3 regions of the Cytobacillus sp. Bac17 genome follow, and region 1 is predicted to be linked to each of the others. Evidence: riboswitches for the same ligand, from Rfam matches in the RefSeq annotation. Region 1 holds a riboswitch; each other region holds the start of a gene.

Region 1 (8,106 bases):
CCGTGAAATCTGTCCGATGTTTTAATTGATTTTCCAGGCAATTCTCCAGGTCGCCCTCATTCTTTTCAATCGCATACACGGCCCCTTCCCGGGCTATTTTCGCTGCCTCAATCGCAACGGAGCCTGTACAGGTTCCAATATCCCAGACGATGCTGTTTTCCTTTAGCTTCAGCTCCTGAATACAAAGAGTCCTGATCTCCTTTTTCGTAATCAAGCCTTTATCCGGCTTTCTCTGTACGAACCTATCATCCGGAATTCCCAGTGAGGCACGCTCTACTGCCACACGCTGCTTTAAAATCACCACATTTAATGGATAAAAAGATGATTGCTCCATTTCATCCAAAGTGAAAAAGCGGCAGCGCTCATCTTCCCCCTGCAGGTTTTCAGCAACAAAGGCATCATACTCCGTCATGCCGAACTTCTTTAAATACGTTGAAATGGCCTGCGGAGAATTTTTTTCGTCTGTTAAAATAGCAATCTTTTTCCGCCCGTCGATTCTTTGGGCAAAGCCTTTAATAGAACGGCCATGCAGGCTGACAATATACGCATCCTGCCAGCTTTCCTGCATTTTCGAAAAAGCGAGCTGAACAGAGCTTGTATAAGGATAAATCTCCAATGGAAGCTTTTTCGCCAATACACCGCCAAGCCCGTAAAACAGCGGATCACCTGATACCAAAATAACTGTATTGCGTTTTTCTTGCTGCAGGTCAGCCGTTAATGCCGACAAGCCGCCTTTGATTACTTTTTTCTCTCCAGTAAATTCCGGGAAGAATTGCAAATGACGTTCCCCGCCGACCAGGACATCACATTCATGAATCCAGTCTATGTATGGGGGGAGCAATCCTTCTGCGCCATTATCCCCGATACCAATCATCTTCATCCAATTTGTCAATATTCTCAGCCTTTCCTAGACAGCTTCCATTCATGGCATACAGAGTTGTCGATACTTTGATGCTTGCGTTCATATGATTCAGTGCATAATAGCAGCAGTTTCGGCAAAGGGATTCAAAGAATGCTTCGTTTCCCTGAAGGATTTCACCAACCTGTGATGCCGTATTTGCCTGTAAAATGTCCTGCTGAATTTCCTCACTGACACCCACTTTATTGGCCATACCTGCTAAAAATTCGAAACTGACTGGTGCACTTTTCGAGTGGACCATCATAACTCCCTGTGCAACTTTTGAAAATTTCCCCATCATCCCTACAAGAGAGACTTTGGGAAACTTCTTCCTTGCTATATTCTTTAAAGTAAAACCGACAAAATCGCCCATCTCGATAAAGGCTTCTTCCGGCAAATGCGGATATTGCTTCATGGCAAATTTTTCACTGCGTCCGCCTGTTGTAATGACTAAATGCTCACATCCTGCTTCTTTTGCGACATTGATCGCCTGAGCGATACTTGCCATATAGGCGGAACTGGAAAATGGCACCACCGTTCCCCGTGTACCTAAAATCGAGATTCCTCCAATAATGCCTAATCGGCCATTCAATGTTTTTTCTGCAATTTCTACACCGTCCGGAACCGAAATGACTACTTCAATGCCCCGATTTACTTTATATTTATCCATTGCTTCCTGGACGACACCATGGATCATTTTTCTCGGCACAGGGTTAATCGCTGCCTGCCCGACCGCTACTGGCAACCCTGCTTTCGTGACTCGTCCTACACCGATCCCTCCATCTAAATGGATGCCTTCTTCCTTGGCATAAGTCACTGTACTTTGAATTCGTGCCTGATGTGTGGCGTCCGGGTCGTCCCCTGCGTCTTTGATCGTTTCGCACATGACCCGGCCATCTGCACGATCAAATGCCGTCACTTTAAAAGTGGCATACTGGCCAACTGGCAGATAAATCGTAACTTCATTTGGCACCTCTCCGGTCACTAGTGCCTGCAGTGCTGCCTTTGTCATGGCTGCGGCACAGGCACCTGTCGTGTAGCCGTGCCGCATTTGGGATGGATCTTTTTTATTTCGCTGCTTTTGCCCGTTCATCCGCCATTATCGAAATGGCATTCAGCGCAGCGACCGTCACTGTACTGCCACCCTTTCTCCCTGCATTCGTAATAAATGGGATCCCTTCAAGCACGGCCAGCTCGGCTTTGGACTCTGCCGCTGATACAAAGCCGACTGGCATGCCAATAATCAAGTCTGGTTTCGCGAGCCCTTCTTTCACTAGACGAATCAATTCCAGGAGCGCTGTTGGCGCATTGCCGATGGCATAGATTCCTCCTTCATGCAGACTCACAGCTTTTTGCATGGAAATGATCGCACGTGTTGTTCCCTGGGCCTTCGCTTCCTTTGCAACATCTTCATCCGCAATATAGCAATGCAGGTCCCCGCCATGCTTTTGGAATCGCTTGCGTCCTGACCCGCTTTCAATCATTTGTACATCTGCCACGACATGACGGCCCGCTAAAATGGATTGAACACCTGCATCAATAGCATCCCGTGTAAAAATCATGCTTCTGCCCAGCTCGAAATCTGCCGAGGCATGGATGACACGCCGAACCACCAGCCACTGCTCGTCTGTAAATGGATGCTCGCCCATCTCCTCTTTAATAATTGCGAAGCTGTGATCATAAATTTTATCCGGATCTACCGTTACCGGTACAAATGTTGTATTAAAGTTCATGTTTGCCATGTGTAAAGCCCTCCCAATCTTTGAATCACTTCTTCGAAAGAAGTGCAGAAGTTTTCATATACGAGCGGTGGCCGCTTAATCAAAATAACAGGAATCCCCAATTCCAGAGCAGCGGTCATTTTTTCATCCACCGATCCCACTTTGCCGCTTTCTTTTGTAATCATCAGGGTCACTTCATATTGCTCACAAAGAGCTTTGTTTAATGACTCAGAAAATGGCCCCTGAATCGCAATAATATCCTTTTGTTTAACCCCAAGCTTTTGGCATTTTTCCATATTTCCCATGTTTGGAAGCATCCTGCATACAAGCCGGATATCATCACGCATTAAATATTTTGTGAAGATTTCCAGCGTTTTGCTGCCGGTTGTCAGCATAATCGTTCCTTTATGCGATTGAGCCAATTTTGCTGCTTCCTCATAACTTTCGGCTTCAGTTATGAGCGGTGAGGTAAACTGTTCATTTGGCCTTTCGTAACGTATGTAAGGAATGCTGCATGCTTTGGCTGCTGCCATTGCCGTTTTTGACGCTTCGTCCGCATAAGGGTGACTTGCGTCAATCACAGTGGTCATCTCTTGCATCTGAATCAATTCAATCATGTCATTTTCTGACAGCCGTCCCACTTTACAAGCAATGCCTTCAGCCTTCAAACTGTCAGCTGCCGATTCTGTGACAACGGTTGCCAATAAGGGATAACCTTGATTTTTCAATTGAATAGCTAATGCTCTCGCATCACTTGTGCCTGCTAAAAATAAAATCATAAGATCCCCCTAATCCCCGCATGGTGCCGGCTCGACTTCGATCTTGGAGCTCATATCCTGATAGGTAAAATACTGAATTTTTTTCACACGCTTAAAATATTTAAAAAGCCGTTCATTTGGATGCGCATTTTCTTTGTATTCTTCGATAATCTCCTTTAATAACGGCACCAGCTGATCGGGCTCAATTCCCTCTGCCACCGGCTGGGCAGCATGGGCTGTACGGCCAACCGGCTTTGCCCCGATAAATAGATCAAACTTCTTCTTGCGGTAAACTATGCCGATATCATCAAATACGGCCCGATAACAGGCCATACCGCAGCCGTTAAAACCAATATGCAGTTCCTTTGGAAGCTTTAACCCCCCCAGTTCAGCTGCAATTTTCTCTGCATATGGAATGGATTCTGCTTTCTCCCCGTAGCAAAAATCGCAGGCTTTTACATTTAGAACATCGCCCACTGGCATGACTGTCAGTTGATTTTGTTCGAGTTTTTCCACAATCGACTGAGGCCGTCCAGTTGGAATCTTGATTAAAAATCGGTGATCCGGTGTATATTCCATGGTGCCTTTCTCGCCAACAGCTTCTGCCAATACGCGCATTTGGTCTGGTGTAATAAATTTATTGGCAACCCCAGGCGTTACTGCAAATTCAAAAATATCTTCGATTGGCTGCTGCACCAAATGTGTTTGGTCAATCCCCGATTTCGTTGCCATCGATAAAGCCTTTAAAGCCATATCCATTGAGCTGGCTTCTTGTTTTCTTCTCTGGATCTGCTCGTAGCCGGCCTGTGCTTCCCCGGTTTCCTGATTTAATGCCCATGGCTCCGCTTCCTTTTTTAAACGCTGATGCGGCTTTAAGCTTTGCTTCTCTTCACCGAGCGTATACTTTCTCTGATATCCGCGAGGCGTAATGATTTTATTGTCATAAAAGAAAGTGGAGGAATTCCCGATCACAACCGTTGTCAGCATGCCTATATCGTGATCAAGCATTTCCGCCAGTGTAGTCAGAATGACATTCTGATTCTCGCGGTAAGCACTTTTCACAAGACCCACTGGTGTATCAGGAGAACGATATTTTAATAGGATCCTTTGTGCCTCGACAATCTGCCGTGTCCTTCTGCCGCTTTTCGGGTTATATAATGCGATGACAAAATCCGCCATCCCGGCTGCTTCAATGCGCTTTTCGATCACAGTCCAGGGTGTTAAATGATCACTCAGACTGATGGTGCAGGAGTCATGCATGACAGGTGCCCCCAGTAAACTCGCACATGAATTAATCGCAGAGATGCCCGGAACAATTTCCACTTCGATTCCTTCTTCTTCCGTCCAGCCCATTTCGATCAGCACTTCATACACTAAGCCAGCCATGCCGTATACACCCGAGTCACCGCTCGATATCACGGAAACAATATGGCCGGCTTCCGCTCTTTTCACTGCATCCTGCGCACGGGATACCTCCTCAGTCATCCCCGTGCTCACAATGGAACTTGCTGTAACGAATGGCATGATCAGATCTACGTAAGTTTTGTAGCCAATAATGCAATCACTCTGCTGCAGCGCATCCACAGCCCGTTTGGTTATATGCTCACGATCGCCCGGACCGAAGCCGACAACAAAGATTTTTCCCTTCTTCATAGGTAACCTCCAATTAAGAAAAGCACATGCGCCTTGCCTGCTGCCGTGCTGCTCTTAGCAGGCGCCCTGCGCCGGACAATTCTCAAAATTCATTGCTTCTTGCCAAATAAAAAATGCCTGCACTCCTTTTCAAAGGAATACAGGCATATGAAATGACAGTATAAAAATTAGCATACTGAAACTCAAAAACAATTGATCATAATTGTCCCGCCTATACTTCTCCCTCCGAAAAGCAAGTGTCGTTTAAATAAGCAGGTTTCCTGACTTAAGCTTCTTCTTACTCTTACACCTTCCCGATTTCTCAGTGGCATTGTAATTTCATCAGCTTTTACAGTAGCGGGGGCTGTACCAGACTTTCACTGGTTTCCCTTTTACCTCACCAAAGTGAGCACTTATTCAAATTGATATATTAATTTTTTACTAATATAACATATAATGACCAATTTTGACATATTATTTTTTTCTTAATTTTTTAAATGCTATGTTAATGCCTTTGACTTTTTGAAATAGGATTTGGTAAAAAGACCTTATTTCTGCTATTCAGGAGTTAATTTTTGCTGGGATATAATTCACAAAGTTAGACCAAATAGATGTTGTTTAATTTATTTAAAATGACCGATTGTCCCTTTGACATTATTAAAATCATGCCGTTTATACTGGACCATAGATACCATGCCAATAATTGGTCCAATCGCTAAACAGGCAAAGACCCACTCCCAGCCAACTAACCTCTGTATAATTGGGATTAAATTTATAGAAAATATAGTGATCAGGAAACCAATGCACATTTGAAAAGTCAGGGCTGTTCCTACATACTCAACTTCTGCAACTTCTGAAACTGCGGCAGAAAACTGGGCAGAATCTGCGATGACAGACATTCCCCAAATGATAGAAAGGAGTAGAGTTAACCAAATATATTGACCAAAAGTAAAGCCAATCAAGATACAGCAAATGGCACTGATACACATAGAAATAATCGTTAGATTTGCTCTTCCAATTTTATCTGAGACTAGCCCGCCTGCTACACAGCCAATCCCCCCTGCAATTCCGATAATAATAAAAGAGGACAATGCAATGAACCAGGGAGGAATCCCTGGAGAATAGCTTGTAAAACTAGCAGTCAAAAAGATGGGAATCCAAGTCCACATCGCATACAATTCCCACATATGCCCAAAATAACCGTAGTTCGCAAGCATTACTGGTTTATTCGAAACTACCTTTTTTATTAATTTAAAAGAGAAAGGTAATTTTTTCGTTGTTACTGGAGCATCTGTTAAAACCCAATTGACAATTACAGCTGCCAGGAGAGCCAATATTGAACTGCAAATAATCACTAATTGCCAATTTAAAGAAGAAGAGAATATAACAATAAAATGTGGCAAAGAGGACCCTAGAGTTAAGGCGGCTATTAATATACCAACTGCAAGCCCGCGTTTTTTCGGAAACCATTGAGATAAAATTTTAACAGCTGTCGGGTATACACCAGCGAGTGATACACCGGTTAATATCCTAAGCAGAATACCGAAAAAAGCCTGATCTGCCAATAAAAGCAAGGCATTCAATAGCGCACCCAGAAACGCTGAAACGGCAAGAACCTTTCGGGGATTAAAACGATCTGCTATCCCAAAATATGAACTAACTAATGCACCCATTACAAAGCCAATTGGGACAGAAGCAGACAGCCATGCTTCTGAGCTGGAGCTAAGATTCCATACTTGAATCAGTTCAGGGGCTATAACAGAAGCACTAAACCACAAGCTTAATGCGCATAATTCAGCTAATCCAATCCATCCTAACGCTCTCCATGAACCTGGAATCATAATATCCCTCTTTCAAATAAAGCATAGTATTGGAGCTATATTGAAAATCTGAAACATAACTTTTTTATCCTCTCAACAATATGAAACTGCGTTATACCTGCTCTCTATAGGACGTCACAAAGTCAGCATCTCTTAAATAAATCCATACATTGTCAACCTATTTTATGAATGTTTTTATATTTTCTTTCCCCCAATCGTACATCATTAAAATAACCGGCATTAAGCTTTGCCCTAATTCTGTTAATGAATATTCCACTCTAGGCGGGACTTCCGGGAAAACTTTCCGATGAACTATCCCATCTTCCTCTAATTCTCTAATCTGAGTTGTCAATACCTTGTGGGTGATTTTTGGAAACAGACGCTTAATTTCACTGAATCGTAAAGTCCCGTCAGTTCCTAAATAGTATATAATCGTTATTTTCCACTTGCCGCTAATAAGGGATAATGTCAATTCTTTTTCACAATTAAATTCTCTATTTTCAATTTTCTTCCTCACTTCGCTCCGCAAGTCATCCATAATATCCCCTCCACTTCCCTGCAGTCTAAAAGTATCCTTTTAGTAACCTTCTCACAAAAAAGTGCGTTCTTCCATAAAAAAGGATTATTTTTTAGAATATATTCAAGATAGAGAAAATTGAGATTTTGGTTTTTTATAAAATTAGGGTGGAGCATCCTAAAAAACACTCTATCTATACGATAACCAACTCACTATTTAAATAGAATGGAGGATGCAAGAATGGCAGGAAACAGAGCAGTAATCTACAGGGGTGCAGGACGGGTAGCCGTGGAAGATATTAGCTATCCGGATTTGATTCTAAGAGACGGACCCGGAGTAAATCCTTTAAATGTCGGCCGTAAGTGTGAACATGGGGTAATTCTAAAAGTCATTACGACCAATATTTGCGGAAGCGATCAGCATATGGTTCGCGGCCGGACGACTGCTCCTGAGGGACTCGTTCTCGGCCATGAGATCACGGGTGAAGTCATTGAGGTTGGACGCGATGTTGAATTTATCAAAAAAGGAGATCTTGTATCCGTTCCATTTAATATTGCTTGTGGCCGCTGCCGCAGTTGTAAAGAACGCAACACGCATATTTGTGAGAACGTTAACCCGGATCGTCCTGGATCCGCTTATGGTTATGTAGATATGGGCGGATGGGTTGGAGGCCAATCCGAGTATGTAATGGTACCCTATGCAGACTTCCAATTACTGAAATTTCCAGATAAAGAACAAGCCATGGAGAAAATTCTTGACT
Region 2 (8,106 bases), on a different contig from region 1:
GCCCTGCCGATTTCATTTCCATCCTTTGTCACGTATGAATTATTGGACATATTCTGGGATTTAAAAGGAGCCGTACGGAAACCTTCATTGGAGAATGCCCGGCAAAGAGCCGTAGCAATCAGGCTTTTCCCGGCATCGGATGAAGTTCCCTGAATCATTATCCCTTTCATTCCGGTTCTCCTTTCATTTGTATGGGGATGCCAGCTTCAACAAGATAGGCTTCATCAGCCATATTTACTAAATTCCTGTGAAGCGTCCCAAGTATTTTTGAATATGTAATCACCAGTTCATTTTTGCCAATTGGCTCATTCAAGACTTCGTTGCTGACAACGATCAAGGCCCTGCATTTTTTGCGGATTTCTGTGATGGCCCTGAGAATATCAGATGATAGACTTTCCTGGAATTCTCTGTTCCGCCAAACATCTTCCGCTCTAAAAAGTTCATTATTCAAGAGAGTGGTCAAGCAATCGAAAAGAATAATGTCCTGATTGTTAAAGTTTCCCGAGATCTCTTCAAGTGCGGAAGGCTTCTCCCAGGTTGTCCAGCTCAAACCGCTCTTTTCTCGGTCATCCTGGTGCCTCTGAATCCGTACCTTCATCTCGGAATCGTACGCTTTTCCTGCAGCAATATACTGAAGCTTTCCTTCCGTCATTATTGCCAGCCCGGCAGCAGTCCTCTCTGCAAAGGAGCTTTTTCCGCTCCGCACTCCACCGGAGATAAAAATCAGCGATCCTTCCGCCATTGCCGCATCGCCTCCATCAGCACATCGTTGTCCTTCGGCCCTTTAATCGCAAAGCGCAGCCATCTCCCTTCCAGACCTGGGAAATTCATTGTGTGCCTCGGGATAATTCCTTTCTCAAGCAAAAATCGAAAAAGAGGCAGCTGCACATCAAGTCTCGGATCTCTCAACAAATAGAAATTAACTGAAGAAGGAGAAACCTCAAAATCCAATTGCTGATAAAATTGAACCAGCCTATCTCTCTCCTGCCGGATTAAATTCTTTGTCAGCCTGACATGCTCTTTGCTGTCCAGACACCATTCCCCTGCTTTTAAAGCGAGGGCATTTACACTCCAGTGCGGCTTTAGAGAAGCTGCTTCTTCAATTAACCTCTCACTTGCCAGCATGTATCCAAGGCGCAGGCCCGGTATCGAAAACATCTTTGTCATGGAGCGCAGCACCACAACATTCGAATCCTTTTCTATGAAAGGAACGATTGATTGATAGTCGCAGGCAAAGTCATAAAAAGCTTCATCCATAATAAGCAGGCAGCTATGGGTATGACACTTCTCAATTAATTCCTTTACAATGGAAGATGGGTAAAAAATACCTGTCGGGTTATTTGGGTTGCAGAAGAAAACAACATCAGCGGCTTTCAGCCTTTCAGATAGCGCTTCCATATTGAGATCCCAGTCGCCAGGCTCCAGCTGATGATAGGAGACTGTACAATGATTAACCTGGCAGGCCTCTTCATATTCCGAAAAGGCCGGCTGAATAATCAGCACCCTTTTTCCGGCTATCATCCGGCCAATCAGGGTGATTAGCTCGGCGCCTCCATTTCCCACCAGAATCTGTGTTTCTTTTATTCCCTCTGCAGCCGCCAATTTGCTTTTTAATAGAGAAGATTGGGGATCCGGATAATCGCTAATAAATTGGAATAGACTGCCCCATCCTTCTTTTAACTCGCGGGGAGGACCAAGTGGATTGATATTGGCACTGAAATCAATTCGCTCCTCAGGCATTGGCTTATCAATTGCTTCATATAAATATTGCGGGTTAGATCCATGTGAAGGCCAAATCAAGGAACACCCCTCCTGTCCATAATAAAAGCAAGAATAAGAAAACCGTCTTGTTCATGATCGAAATGCTTTTTATGATATGTTCTTTTTCAAGCAGCACCATTGGCTTTCCCATCGTGGCTCGGTTAGAAATTACACCCTTATAAAAATTGATTCCTCCCAGTTGAACCCCCAGGAGGGCTGCAACAGCTGCTTCGCCCCAGCCGCTATTTGGGCTCGGGTGCTTTGGTGCATCTCTTAAAAGGATCCCCCATGCTTCCTCATATGGAGAATGCTCCGGCTTTTGTGTGAGCATGATGCAAACCGATGTCAGCCGGCTCGGGATCCAGTTTGCGATATCATCCACTTTGGCAGATGCCCACCCAAAATCTATATACCTTTCATTTCTATGGCCAACCATGGAATCGCAAGTATTAATGGCCCTGTAGATAAGGGCCATTGGAGCACCGCCAATCATGGCCCAAAATAATGGAGCTGTAATGCCATCACTGGTGTTTTCAGCCACTGTCTCCACGGCAGCCCTGACAATGCCTGGTTCATCCAATCGATCTGTATCCCTGCCGACAATGTATGAAAGCTTTAATCTTGCTTCTTCCATATCTCCTTCTGCCAGAGGCTCATAGACCTCCAGTGCTGCATCTTTTAAACTCTTTTGCGCAATGGCTGTAAAGATAAGAATGCCCTCTGCCAGAATGCCGGCAACCGGGTGAATTTCATAGAAAAGCTCTATGATTAAATAAGTTATACCTCCTGCTGCCAGCAGGACTATAAATAGCATGATGATCCCTTTTAATTTTCTATAGCGGCCTTTATTAAGAACTTGTTCAAGTTTATGTATCAGGGCACCCATCCATCTGACCGGATGCGGCCAGTTTGGCGGGTCTCCTATCAGCTTATCTATTATGCAGGCAAAGGTTAGAGCGATCAGGTGATTTAAAATCATCCCTTTATCCTTCTTTGCGATTTTTTTATTGCCTCAACAGTACATTCGTAGACACCTTTTCCGATTATTTTGCCAAGAGGTGTAATGGTGCCCGCATACTCCAGGTATTCTCCCTGCTGCGTGGCCGCAATCATAATACTGTCTGTCGATGTTCCGGTCGCTATCGTCCCTGTGACTGCATCCTTTACCTTCTGATCATATAAGGCTCTTGTCTTTGCCTCGGTTGCAGTCATAATGCATTGAATAAAGGCTTCCTCTGTCAGATTGCCATTAACGAAAACCCATGTATTGATTGTACCCGGAGTCAGATGATAAGAATGGGCTTCACTTTTCGAGGCATCAACAGCATTGCCGACACCTGCTGTCACGACCACATACACAGAAAAGGTTCCATCTTCATAAAATTTACTGCTATGATCTTTAACATATACAGCGGTCATCATCCCCACGGTTTCCCCGGGTTCTAAGCCGATCTCCCGGACAAAATCCGCCATCTCCGCTCTATGATCACTGCAATCATAATTCTTGCTCACATGCCGGTTTAGAAATATGCGATTCCAGCCGGTTCCCGATCCTGTTACACCTGATGACATGGTTTTCAGCGGAAATGGGGAGCGAAGGACAAGTAAGTCTTCCTTTACCTCAAGATAGGATCGATCAATTCGGTTCACTGATTGGCTTTCTGCCTGAGAGCGTTTGGGCACCAAAACCATCTGAGGGGCCGGGACTCTTGGATGCGGCAGCTTCTCAATCTTCGTCCTATAGACCTCACGTATTCTGCCTTCTTTTAAAACCTCATTGGGAACGTGGTTAATATTGACTTCACCATTCTCAAGCAGCAGAAGGCGGTCACAGTACAGGCCGGCCAAATTCAAATCATGAAAAATGGAAATGACCGTCAGCCCGCAGTCTTTTGACCATACAGAAAGGAGATCAAGCAATTCTTTTTGATAGGACAAGTCCAGATGGTTAGTCGGTTCATCCAGCAATAATATTTCCGGCTCCTGGGCAAGGGCCTGGGCTAAAAACACCCTTTGTCTTTCGCCGCCGGATAATTGCTGAATATCATAATCCTGAAAATGGGAAATGCCTGTCTGCTCCATGACTCGATTGACCGCTTCTTCATCTTTGCCCGACCAGCTCTGGAACCACCCCTTTTGATGGGCATATCTGCCGAGGGAAACAGTTTCCTTTACCGTATAGGAAAAAGCCTGAGAGGAGTGCTGAGGCAGAACAGCAATAATTTTTGCAAGCTCTTTCGGTGTATACTGTGAAAGGTTCTTTCCTTTGATCAATATATCTCCTGACTTATGAGGCAGAATGCCGCTCAGCATCTTCAGTATCGTGGTTTTCCCGCTTCCGTTCGGACCCAGTATTCCGAAGAGCTCCCCTTTCTCCACTTCAAAGCTGATATTTTTCACAACCGGTGCACCGGCATATCCGCCAGTAACTTGCTGAACGCTTAGCATGATTAACCACTTCTTTCTGAACTAAGATATGCCTTCGGAACAGGCAAAAACCACTTGTTCCTGCAAAGAAAATCCAGGGAATCCTTCCTCCTTGAATGGGTGGACGCTTGTGCCGGACAGTTATCGAAGTTCAAAGTTTATTCTTTCTTTTAATTAAAATAATAGCAAACGCAGGTGCACCGATTATCGCTGTAATCACACCGATTGGAAGTTCGGTAGGTGCAATGATCGTCCGTGAAACCAGATCGGCAATAATAAGAAAGCCTGCACCCATCAGAATAGATAGCGGCAATAGGTGCCTATGATCCGGTCCCCATAACAGCCTGGTCAGATGAGGGATCACAAGACCGACAAATCCTATCGTTCCAGATACAGCTACAGCCGCACCAGTCAAGATAGAGCCAGCTATCAGGACCATCATCTTTCTCTTCTGAACGTCCACCCCTATATGCTGGGCCTTTTCTTCTCCGAAGCTCATGGCATTAAGCTCTTTGCTGTTCACTAAAAGAAGGATGGCACCCAGTACAAAAAACGGAATGATAATTTTAATATACGCCCACCCTCTCATGGATACACTGCCAAGAAGCCAGCCAATAATCTGTCTAAGCTCCTCTCCAGTCAGGGCAATCATCAGAGAAATCAGAGCGCCAAGAAAAGAACTGAAGATAATGCCTGTTAAAATAATCGTTTCCACTTTCATGGATCTTTCAATTTTTCTGGCAAACAGCAAAACGGCAAAAATGGTTAAAAAGGAAAATAAAATGCTGAATAACGGCAGCGTAAACATTCCTGCAAACGGAATGGATAATCCTAAGAATAATGTTAAAACAGCACCTAGTGAAGCCCCGGATGAAACCCCAATTGTATATGGATCTGCCAGCGGATTTCTTAATAAACCTTGAAAGGCGGCTCCCGCAATTGCAAGAGACGCCCCTACTAAGCCAGCCAGCAAAACGCGCGGCAGGCGAATATTCATAATGATATTTGAATGCATAGCATCCGTGTTTCCCAATGAAATAAAAGGAAATAGCTCAGCGCTTATTACTCTGATAATCGTCATGGGGTGAACAGACACTGTTCCAATTGAAATCCCCATCAGCATGGCTAAAAGCAGGAAAGCCGCTGCTGTTAGATAAGCTAAAAATTTATTATTTAAATACGTCCGGATATACTGCTTTTGCAAGTTCCTCGACTCCTTCAATAATACGAGGGCCAGAGCGGGTTACCATATCGGAATCAACATCGGCAACATGCTTATTTTTTACTGCGGTTATATCCTGCCAGCCATCCCTTTTCATTACATTGCCAGCAGCATCCTCAGTGTAATAGCCATGAGTTGTGATGATTACATCCGGATTCCGTTCGATAATCGCTTCCGGATCCATTTTCGGCCATCCTTCTTCGGAAATGATATTTTCTGCATTGATGGCACTTAGCATTTCATCCATAAATGTTTTTGTACCTGCTGTATAGATTTCAGGAGCAGGTGAAACTTCCACGAAAACCGATTTGCGGTCTTCTTCTTTTATGCCCTGAGCTTTTGTTTTGATTTCCTCGAGCTTGCTCTTCATATCTGAAACAAGCTGCTCTGCTTTATCCTTCTCTCCCGCTGCGGTTCCAACCATTTCAATGGATTCAAAAACCTGATCAAAGCTCTTTGCATCATTGACAACAAGGACGGTCACACCTGCATCCCTTAATTGCTGAAGGCCAGCTTCGGAATTATGTGCGCTTGACGCGTGAGCAAGGACAAGATCCGGTTTTAAAGAAATAATTTTCTCGACATTAAATTCCATGCCGCCAATCTTTTCTTTTTCTGTGGCTTCGGGCGGGTAGTTATCAAAATCGGAGACTCCGACAACTTCTTCGCCAAGCCCCAATTCAAAAACAATTTCGGTGTTGCTTGGAATCATGGAAACGATTCTTTCGGGCTTGGATTCGATGACGATTTCATTATCAAGAGCATCCTTTATCGTAACAGGAAAAGCAGCCTCTTCCCCGCCAGTATTCTGCCCTTCCTCAACCTTTTTCTCTTCTTTAGGCTGTTCAGCACTCTCGCCGCAGCCTGCTAGCACTCCTGCAGCCAGAAGCATCGTTAATAAAAATGCATAAAACTTTCTCATACTCAGCAATCCTCCTAGAACTTTCGACAAAATTCGGGTGGTGTCTAACACCATCTTAAAAAAATAAAAGGCTGGTTCTCATAATATTTTTTAGCTTACAAACCTAGCGCGTTGATTTCCGCTGCAATCAACTCAGTGGCAGAAACTAAGTTAGCCACCCATAGACTTTTAGAAACAACCAAATAAAAAACATCCCCTCGGACGGCGAGGAGATGTTGGCATGGTCATTTATCAATTAGTGCAGAAAGGATGGCCGGACCAAACACCTCCCTATCCTCGTAGGTTTATGGGTGCTTAAGAATCAGGCAGGTCTCCTGGCTCATGGTCAATGCGTTCTGCTCCTTCCCATACATTCCTGTACAGTGGATTTACAGACAGCTTCCATTTACAGTGGCGGGACCGCGCTGGAATTTCACCAGCTTCCCTATTAAGTCTTCAAAAGAGCCTGTTTTAAAACCCTTTTGAGAAGACACCTGTTCTATGCTGATATAAAATTTTCTATCTCCGATTATACACCATCACGCAGAAAAAGTAAGAGAATTTTGCTGAATGTTGTAAAAAAGTTCAGAATTCTAGCGCGAGTATATTTTCCATTCCCTTGTTTTCTTATCAAACACAATCTTCGCCTCACATGGCTCTTTCACAATGGCCTCATACTCGTCATACATATCATCCATATTCGCAAAGTCGCCAATAATCCAAATAGGAATTTCTATCCGGACCCGATTCTGTTCGATATCCTTAATGGAAAGTACCGCTCCCTCTTTCATAAGAGACTTTAAGGAAAGCAGGACATCTCTGGTGATAGGAGGATACGTCTTTTTCTTTTTTATGCCAAGGAGCGTTTTTTCGACTTTCATCTGTCCCATTTTACCGGGGATTACTTCCCCAAGCATGCGGTAAAAATCGTTCAGATCGCGATAATATGTACGGTTAAACCAGCCATCATCATGGGCCAGGTACACATAGCGATTGCTCAGATAATTGTAAAAAGGCGGCTTAAGATGTTCCTTGACATGGCCGAGATAAAGAAGCTCAGCAATTGTCTGGCCGGGAAGCTCATTCACCGCTTCCTCTTCCTCGAAATCAATCCAGCAAAAATCGCCATAGCCATATACATCATCCTCAACCAGCCTGCCCAGCTTGTCCCTTGACACATAATCGAACATCGTGTGGGTATTAAAGTCCCCATGTTCAAAACGATGCTTTAACAACAGCAGATTGTTAATAGAATCGGAATGAGTTTGGGCAAACTCTGCAAACTCAATTCCATAAGTCATCACATACTGATCCTGTTCATTAAGATGGATGTAGATGAGATCACGAATAGCATGATTCCTTCTTTTCAATGACGAAACCTCCGAACCGTTACCCAAAGTGGTGTTTTCAAAGAAAAGCACTGAGCTAGACAGATAAGAATAGCGCAAGCGCCTTCACAAATTAGTAAAAAGACAGCTTCTTTTTGAAACTGCCTGTTAAACATCCAGTATTTTATTCTCTTATTGTAGCAAAAATAACTGAAAATATCTTTGCCGATGAGAAAAAATTTTAAATTGCAGCCTGCCCGGTTTTTTGGAAATACAGGAAACCATCATGCTGATTCATTCGTCTAACTACATGCAGAGAAAAATGTATTCTGTTCTCCATTGTAAGGTTTATTTTTCTTTGTTAGGATAAAAATGTAAAAAGGTACAGAAACCAGGTGTATACAAATGAACAAGAATAATAGATTCTCAGACCGGTTCGATTGGACGTTATGCTTTCTGCTGCTGCT
Region 3 (8,106 bases), on a different contig from region 1:
ATTATCGAAGGACAGTCTGCTTTAGATGAATCCATGCTGACAGGGGAAAGTGTACCTGTTGATAAAACAGCAGGAGATACAGTTATTGGGTCCACCATTAATAAAAATGGCTTCCTGAAAATTAAAGCCACTAAAGTCGGCAAAGATACAGCATTGTCACAGATTATTAAAGTGGTTGAAGAAGCGCAAGGTTCAAAAGCCCCTATACAGCGAATGGCAGACAGAATCTCTGGGATATTCGTTCCCATTGTAGTGGCCATAGCAGTGGTTACATTCCTGGTGTGGTATATATGGGTAAGTCCTGGAAATTTTGCAGAAGCACTCGAAAAATTGATTGCTGTCCTGGTAATTGCATGTCCATGTGCTCTAGGTCTGGCGACGCCAACCTCTATAATGGCCGGCTCAGGCCGGGCAGCGGAATATGGGGTTCTCTTCAAAGGCGGAGAGCACTTGGAGCTCACGCATGAAATCACTGCAGTCGTTCTTGATAAAACTGGAACAGTTACACATGGCAAACCGGTATTAACAGATGTGATTATAGAACACAATGTTGAAGAAAAAACATTTCTCCAGCTTGTAGGGTCAGCGGAGAAACAGTCTGAGCATCCATTGGCTGAAGCGATAGTAAAGGGAATAAAGGATAAAGGAATCATGCTATTTAATCCAGTTGAATTTGAAGCTATTCCGGGGTATGGAATAAAAGCGAGAGTGGATGGAAAAGATCTCCTGATAGGTACAAGAAGATTAATGGACAAATACGACGTTAATGTCCAGTCAGCCAAACTTGATATGGAAACACTGGAGGAAACTGGAAAAACGGCAATGCTTGTCGCGGTTGATGGCAAATATGCAGGTATCGTGGCAGTTGCGGATACAATAAAGGAAACATCCAGAGATGCAATCAAACGCTTAAGGAAACTGGGCATTGAAGTCATTATGATTACGGGAGATAACAAACGTACGGCTCAGGCAATAGCTGATGAAGTGGGCATAGACTCTGCAATTGCAGAGGTTCTACCTGAAGGCAAGGCAGAAGAAGTAAAAAAACTTCAGAACCAGGGAAAAATAGTAGCTATGGTCGGCGATGGCATAAACGATGCACCTGCACTTGCTGTAGCTGATATTGGTATGGCGATCGGAACCGGTACAGACGTTGCGATGGAAGCAGCTGATATTACGCTAATGAGAGGTGATTTAAATAGTATTGCAGACGCCATCCTAATGAGCAAAAAAACCATTAGGAATATAAAACAAAATCTTTTCTGGGCATTTGCATACAATACCCTTGGCATCCCAGTAGCTGCAATAGGGTTCCTTGCACCTTGGCTTGCCGGCGCCGCAATGGCGTTCAGCTCCGTATCTGTCGTTTTAAACGCACTTCGTTTACAAAGAGTAAAAATAAAGTGAAACTTCAATCAGCGGGAATTCTTTTTCTCTGCTGATTGTTAGTTGAACAAATCGGGCCTCAATGGGCAGTTGACCCACTCATCCTCCATGGACTCCTCTGAGCCCTGTAGTGGGGTCATACTGTCCGTTAGACTGCGATAAATGAAAAAACGTTTAATTAAAAGGAGCAGATAAAATGAAAAAATGGGCAGGTGCAGCGATTGCGTATCTCGTTCTTGTAATGGCAGGGTATGCTGTATATGATTCATTTTGGGCTACCCCTGAGCCGGTATCTCATGATATTGAAATGGAAAATCATGAGTGAGAAATAAAGAACAGAGGGAATATCCCCCCTGTTCTTTTTCGTCCATTAACGATTAAAAATTTGTAATCTATTTCTCTATATGATAGAATCATCTACAATATATAGTATATATTAAAAAGAATAAAAACTACATATAGATCGTGATTGGTGTCCTATGAGGACTTAATAGGGAATTCGGTGTAAAACCGAAGCTGTCCCCGCAACTGTAAGTGCAGACGAAAAGAGCATGCCACTGTACAAAACGCTTTATGGCGTTTGTATGGGAAGGGCTTTAAGTAGAGTGAAGCACAAGCCAGGAGACCTGCCAGGGCGATCGAAAGTTTCATATCTTCGGGGATTGAGATGATGAAACGATCGCGTAATGGCCGTTTATTCATCTGCTTCCAGCTATTATACTATCGTTTGATCCGCTCATTTTCCGGGCGGATTTTTATTTTGCCTTTAGGAGGAAGTAAGATGGTCCAAACCATACAACCGATAGAAATTTTAGAAGAACTTAAGACAGAATTTCCACAGCTCGGCATAGAGCACCTATTAAAAAGGTATGAAGAAATGAGCCAGCTGGGAGCGGAAGCAATGTATGACCAGTTTATACTGGATTGTTTATCTTTTATCAGTATTGATGAGCCTAATTGGACTTTTGCCGCGTCACGTCTGCTTCTTAAGAAGCTCTATACTGAGTCAGGAAAAAATAGAGAATGCCAGCCGGATGATTGCTACAAACATTTTTATACGTTAATTGAACGGCTGACGGCTTTAGGAATTTATGACCAGGATTTATTAGATGTGTATTCAAAGGATGAGATAAATGAACTTGCCCAATTCATAAAGAAAGAAAATGACCGCTTATTTACATATTTGGGGTTGAAAATGCTGGCTGACCGATATCTTGCCAGGGACAAACAGAAAAATCTTTATGAGCTTCCACAGGAACGGTTCATGATCATCAGCATGGTGCTGATGAAAAGGGAGCCGAAGGGTAAGCGGCTTGAACTCATTAAAGAAGCTTACTGGGCAATGAGTGGTTTGTATATGACTGTTGCCACGCCAACACTCGCTAATGCAGGGAAAAACTGGGGACAGCTTTCAAGCTGTTTCATTGAGACCGTTGATGACAGTCTTGATTCTATATATGACAGCAATACCGATATTGCATCACTGTCTAAAAATGGCGGGGGAATCGGAGTATATTTAGGGAAGATCCGCAGCAGAGGAAGTGATATTAAAGGATTTAAGGGTGCATCTTCAGGTGTGATTCCCTGGATGAAGCAGCTGAATAACACAGCAGTCAGTGTTGATCAGCTTGGACAGAGGCAGGGTGCTATAAGCGTCTATCTGGATGTCTGGCATAAAGATATCTTCTCGTTTCTTGATGCAAAGCTTAATAATGGAGATGAACGGCAGCGGACACATGATTTATTCACAGGTGTCTGCATTCCGGATTTGTTTATGGAAAAAGTGGAAAGCCGGGGATATTGGTATTTATTTGATCCCCATGAAGTCCGCAAGGTAATGGGCTTTTCACTGGAGGATTTTTATGATGAAGGTGAAGGCGAAGGTTCATTCCGCCAGAAATATAAAGAGTGTATAGATAACCCGAATCTATCAAGGGAAAAAGTGCCTGCCATCGATATAATGAAATCCATCATGAGAAGCCAGCTTGAAACAGGGACACCATTTATGTTTTACCGGGATGAAGTAAATCGGAAAAATGCCAATTCACATTGCGGAATGATTTATTGTACAAACCTGTGCACTGAGATTGTACAAAACCAAAGTGTTACAAAGAGGGTTGAAGAATATACAAGGGATGGGAGAATTATTATCGAAAAACATCCAGGAGACTTCGTTGTCTGCAATCTTTCATCCATCAATCTTGCAAGGGCCATAAGTGAGGGAGTACTTGAAAGGCTTGTGCCAATTCAGGTGCGAATGCTTGATAATGTCATTGATATTAATAGTATTCCGGTGCCTCAGGGCCAGATCACAAACCAGAAGTACCGTGCGATTGGACTGGGGACTTTTGGATGGCACCACCTTCTTGCACTGAAAAAAATCACATGGGAAAGCGAAGAAGCAGAAAAATTCGCTGACATTCTATATGAGCAAATTGCTTTTTTAGCGATAAAAAGTTCTATGGATCTGGCTAAAGAAAAAGGAAGCTATTCAGCCTTTAAAGGTTCTGATTGGGAAACGGGTGCTTACTTTGAAAAGAGGGGATATCTGGAGGCAGAGTCAGACATGGACTGGGCTGCATTGAGCAAAGAGGTAAGTGAAAACGGTGTTCGAAATGCCTATTTGCTGGCGGTTGCACCTAATGCATCAACTGCTTTAATTGCAGGAAGCACTCCAAGTATTGATCCTATATTCAACAAGCAGTACTCCGAAGAGAAAAAGGATTATCGGATCCCTGTGACAGCTCCCGATATTAACAGTGAGACCATTTGGTATTACAAATCTGCCTATCATATTAACCAGGAGTGGAGCATCAGGCAGAATGCAAACAGACAAAAACATATAGATCAAGCTATTTCATTTAATTTCTATATACCGAACCATATTAAAGCAATCGATCTTTTAAATCTGCATCTTTCAGCATGGAAGAAAAAATTAAAAACAACGTATTATATCCGATCAACTTCATCTGAGATTGAAGACTGTGAATCTTGCTCAAGCTAAAGGAGGACGTTATGAATACTCTAGAAAAACGGCCAATTATTAATCAATCGGCGCCAAACAAATCAACATCAATCATCAATGGGGAATGCTCCAATATGCTTAATTGGGATGATGTACGCTTCTCCTGGGCCTATCCAAAGTATAAAAAAATGCTCGCTAACTTTTGGACGCCTTTTGAAATAAACATGTCACAGGACATTAAGCAATTTCCGGAATTAAGGAAAAGTGAACAAGAGGCATTTTTGAAAATTATTGGCCTGCTTGCATTGCTCGACAGTATCCAGACGGATTATGCCGGAAAAGTTGCTGATTATATTACCGACTCAAGCATATCGGCACTCATGATCATACTTGCACAGCAGGAGGTGATTCATAATCACTCATATTCGTATGTTCTATCAAGCCTTGTTCCCAAACAAAAACAGGATGAGGTTTTTGAATTCTGGCGTACAGAACCTATATTAGCTGAAAGAAATGAATTTGTTGTGAACGGATATAAAGATTTTGCTGAGAATCCAAGTGCAGAGAACCTGCTGAAATCTATTGTGTTTGATGTCGTTCTGGAGGGGCTTTTCTTTTATTCAGGCTTTGCATTCTTTTATCACCTGGCCAGAAATCAGAAAATGGTAGCCACCTCAACAATGATTAATTACATCAACCGGGATGAACAAATTCATGTAGATTTGTTTGTTAAAATTTTTAAAGAAATTCTGCAGGAAAATCCGGAACTTAATACTAATGAATTAAGTAAATTCGTCCAGGAGACTTTTAAAAGAGCTGCTGAACTGGAGATTGAATGGGCCCGCGATGTGATCGGCAGCAAAACAGAAGGCATCCTGCTGTCTGACGTTGAAGCTTATATCAAATTTTATGCCAATATCCGCTGCAATCAGCTGGGATATGAACGGCCGTTTGAAGGCTACCGGACCAATCCGCTCCGCTGGATAGTAGCTTATGAGCAGGTTGACCATGGGAAGTCCGATTTCTTTGAACAAAAATCGCGGCAATATACAAAAGTTCAAATTGATAATGGCTTTGATGAATTATAAACCTTATCCGGATATAAAAAAAAAGATTCTGCTGTTGCGCAGAATCTTTTTTTTCATGAGAATACTGGTTCCCCAGATACAAAATCAATCTCAAAACCCAGATCCTTCAGCATTTGGTGATCCGCTGTGCTTTCCTGACCTGCTGTGGTTAAGTAATCTCCTACGAAAATAGAATTAGCAGGATAAAGCCCGAGCGGCTGAAGGCTCCTAAGATTCACCTCTCTGCCTCCGGATATTCTGATTTCCTTTGATGGATTGATAAAACGCATCAGGCAAAGCACCTTCAGACAATAGCGGGGATTCAAATCATCTGTCCCTTCTAATGGCGTCCCATCAATTGCATGCAAAAAGTTAACCGGGATTGAGTCGGCATCCAGGGCTTTTAGGCTTTTGGCCATCGCTACGACGTCTTCCCTGGTTTCTTTCATGCCAATAATTACCCCGGAACACGGTGAAATACCTGCGTCCTTTATTAATTGGACCGTATTGACTCTGTCACGGTATGTATGGGAGGTAGTGATGCTCTCATGATGATTTTCAGAAGTGTTAATATTGTGATTATAGCGGTCGACCCCAGCCTCCTTGAGCTTATCAGCCTGATCAGGCTTTAGAAGCCCGAGACAGGCGCAGACCTTCATGTTATAGTTATCCTTAATTTCTTTAACCGCTGAAATTACTTCATTTAGCTCCCTATTGCTCGGACCTCTTCCGCTTGCAACGATGCAATAGGTTCCAACATTTAGCTGATGTGCCTGTTTTGCACCCTGGATGATAGATTCCTTATCCATCATCCTGTATTTTTCAATAGGTGCTGTTGAGATGCTGGATTGTGAGCAATAGCCGCAGTTTTCAGGACATAGGCCTGATTTGGTATTAATAATCATATTTAATTTAACATGATTCCCATAATGATGATGGCGGATTTTATAGGCGCTGTGCAATAGATTCAGCAGCTCTTCATCTGGACAATTTAAAACATCCATTGCCTCCGAGTCTGTAAGTTCATGTCCTTCCAGTACGTCAAGTGCTAACTGTTGGAAATTCATATGTATCCTCCTTAGTAAAATTGTTTATGCTGCTCGGTTCATTTTTCTGAACTGACTGCTTGCAAATACTCTATGCTCCAGACGATGGGCCATTAACCCGGCAAAAACAGAGAGAATTATGTCTTTTGGAAGGGGGACCGCCATCCACAGCCATGCCAAATGATAGGTAAATCCCTCAGGTGCTGTAAACCAAAGTTTATAGGCCATATACATCCAATTCGTCCCGAAAACATAATTGATCACCATTCCGATTAAAGCTGCAGTAATATACACCGGAACAGATTTTTTCTTTTCTATCAATTTGCCGGTGACATAGGCTGTTACTATAAACGATAAGATAAAACCGAAAGTGGGGCTTAATAAGGAAGCAAAACCGCCGCCGAATTTTGAAAATACAGGGGCGCCTGCAAGCCCGGCAAAAGCATAGACAGCCATAGTAATAGCCCCTAATCGGCTACCTAAAATAGCCCCTGCCAGAATGGCAAAAAAAGTCTGCAAAGTAATAGGCACTCCCCCAATAACTAAAAATGGGACAAATGAAGTGATATTTGCTCCAACCGCCATTAGGCCAACAAACATGCCAGCCAATGTTAAATCAATCGTTCTTAAACCTGTCTTCATAAAATGCCTCCTGATAGATTTGTATTTATACAATTTAGAATAATAGCAGCAAACGTTTATTGTCAACTTAATTTTATAATAGGTTAACATATATATTTGGTTAAGGTGTGTAAACGTATGGTATGGCATATTGAATGGAGGTTAGGGAGAGAAGAAATCGGGGTTAGGCATGGAGTTTCTTTTTTGCTAATAAACCAGCCGCCGGCAATTGGCCAGCGGCTGGATAAAAGCATTAATTATTGCCTTGTGTTTTTTTTCGGACAACATCAAAAAGTCCGGAACCGATGATATCAAGTGCTGATTGCATTCTTTCTGCAGAGATATTATCTTCGATAGTATCCTGCGGTGTATGATAGACTTTTTCAATATGGTAAACAAGCGGATCCCAGCTGTCTATGCCCATCCAGATAAAAAGGGCCGCAGGAATGCCGGCATTATGGAAAGGAACATGGTCACTCGATCCGAATTTGCCTGGGAGAATATCAGAATTGCCCAAGCGTGCCCCAGCTTGACCAGTTGAAGAAGTTACAATGTTTTGGCTGCCGTCTGGTGTCATGGCATATAGGTTTGTAGCCTTTTCATAATTTGTAGCAACCATATCAGGAACAAAAACAGCTTCTATTTGATCTTTTTGTGTCTCTGTTAACTGATCTACATAATATCTTGCTCCTAAAAGTCCGCGTTCCTCAGATCCAAATGCAATGAATTTAAGGGTTTTGTCTGTATTGTATCCTTTATAAACTCTGGCTAGTTCAAGCATTAACCCTACACCGGAAGCATTATCATTCGCACCTGGAGCACCCACCACACTATCATGATGGGCACCTAGTATAACCTCTTTTGTATCTTCATCTTTTGATTTAGCTTCCTTGGTTGCAATTACATTTACCGATTTTAGATCCTTATAATGTTTTGCTGACAGGGAGAGCTCAACTGCACCTTGCTCCATTTGTTCCTTGAGCCATTCTCCATGAATATAGGAAGCCCCAAAAACCGGGAT

What was found. Region 1 has a riboswitch for cobalamin ahead of cobJ (precorrin-3B C(17)-methyltransferase). Riboswitches for the same ligand answer to the same signal wherever they lie in the genome.
Region 2: it holds a riboswitch for cobalamin, as region 1 does, so the genes downstream of both, NR125_RS21135 (ABC transporter substrate-binding protein) here and cobJ (precorrin-3B C(17)-methyltransferase) in region 1, are expected to answer to the same signal.
Region 3: it holds a riboswitch for cobalamin, as region 1 does, so the genes downstream of both, NR125_RS10900 (ribonucleoside-diphosphate reductase subunit alpha) here and cobJ (precorrin-3B C(17)-methyltransferase) in region 1, are expected to answer to the same signal.

The regions. Positions count from the first base shown of each region.
Region 1 is NZ_JALJRC010000013.1:58,957-67,062, forward strand. Features, by position in the region: gene NR125_RS16060 (bifunctional cobalt-precorrin-7 (C(5))-methyltransferase/cobalt-precorrin-6B (C(15))-methyltransferase) at 1-880, opposite strand, end outside; gene NR125_RS16065 (cobalt-precorrin-5B (C(1))-methyltransferase) at 855-1,991, opposite strand; gene NR125_RS16070 (precorrin-8X methylmutase) at 1,966-2,631, opposite strand; gene cobK (precorrin-6A reductase) at 2,628-3,398, opposite strand; gene cobJ (precorrin-3B C(17)-methyltransferase) at 3,408-5,030, opposite strand; cobalamin riboswitch at 5,264-5,441, opposite strand; gene NR125_RS16085 (MFS transporter) at 5,633-6,850, opposite strand; gene NR125_RS16090 (winged helix-turn-helix transcriptional regulator) at 7,008-7,367, opposite strand; gene fdhA (formaldehyde dehydrogenase, glutathione-independent) at 7,587-8,106, shown strand, end outside.
Region 2 is NZ_JALJRC010000022.1:33,649-41,754, forward strand. Features, by position in the region: gene NR125_RS21105 (cobyric acid synthase) at 1-170, opposite strand, end outside; gene NR125_RS21110 (bifunctional adenosylcobinamide kinase/adenosylcobinamide-phosphate guanylyltransferase) at 167-742, opposite strand; gene cobD (threonine-phosphate decarboxylase CobD) at 724-1,800, opposite strand; gene cbiB (adenosylcobinamide-phosphate synthase CbiB) at 1,775-2,740, opposite strand; gene NR125_RS21125 (adenosylcobinamide amidohydrolase) at 2,737-4,209, opposite strand; gene NR125_RS21130 (FecCD family ABC transporter permease) at 4,340-5,392, opposite strand; gene NR125_RS21135 (ABC transporter substrate-binding protein) at 5,358-6,332, opposite strand; cobalamin riboswitch at 6,620-6,824, opposite strand; gene NR125_RS21140 (hypothetical protein) at 6,905-7,681, opposite strand; gene NR125_RS21145 (FtsW/RodA/SpoVE family cell cycle protein) at 8,045-8,106, shown strand, end outside.
Region 3 is NZ_JALJRC010000006.1:178,810-186,915, reverse strand. Features, by position in the region: gene NR125_RS10910 (heavy metal translocating P-type ATPase) at 1-1,407, shown strand, start outside; gene NR125_RS10905 (hypothetical protein) at 1,583-1,711, shown strand; cobalamin riboswitch at 1,840-2,033, shown strand; gene NR125_RS10900 (ribonucleoside-diphosphate reductase subunit alpha) at 2,168-4,390, shown strand; gene NR125_RS10895 (ribonucleotide-diphosphate reductase subunit beta) at 4,402-5,439, shown strand; gene bioB (biotin synthase BioB) at 5,493-6,485, opposite strand; gene NR125_RS10885 (biotin transporter BioY) at 6,510-7,106, opposite strand; gene NR125_RS10880 (M28 family metallopeptidase) at 7,339-8,106, opposite strand, start outside.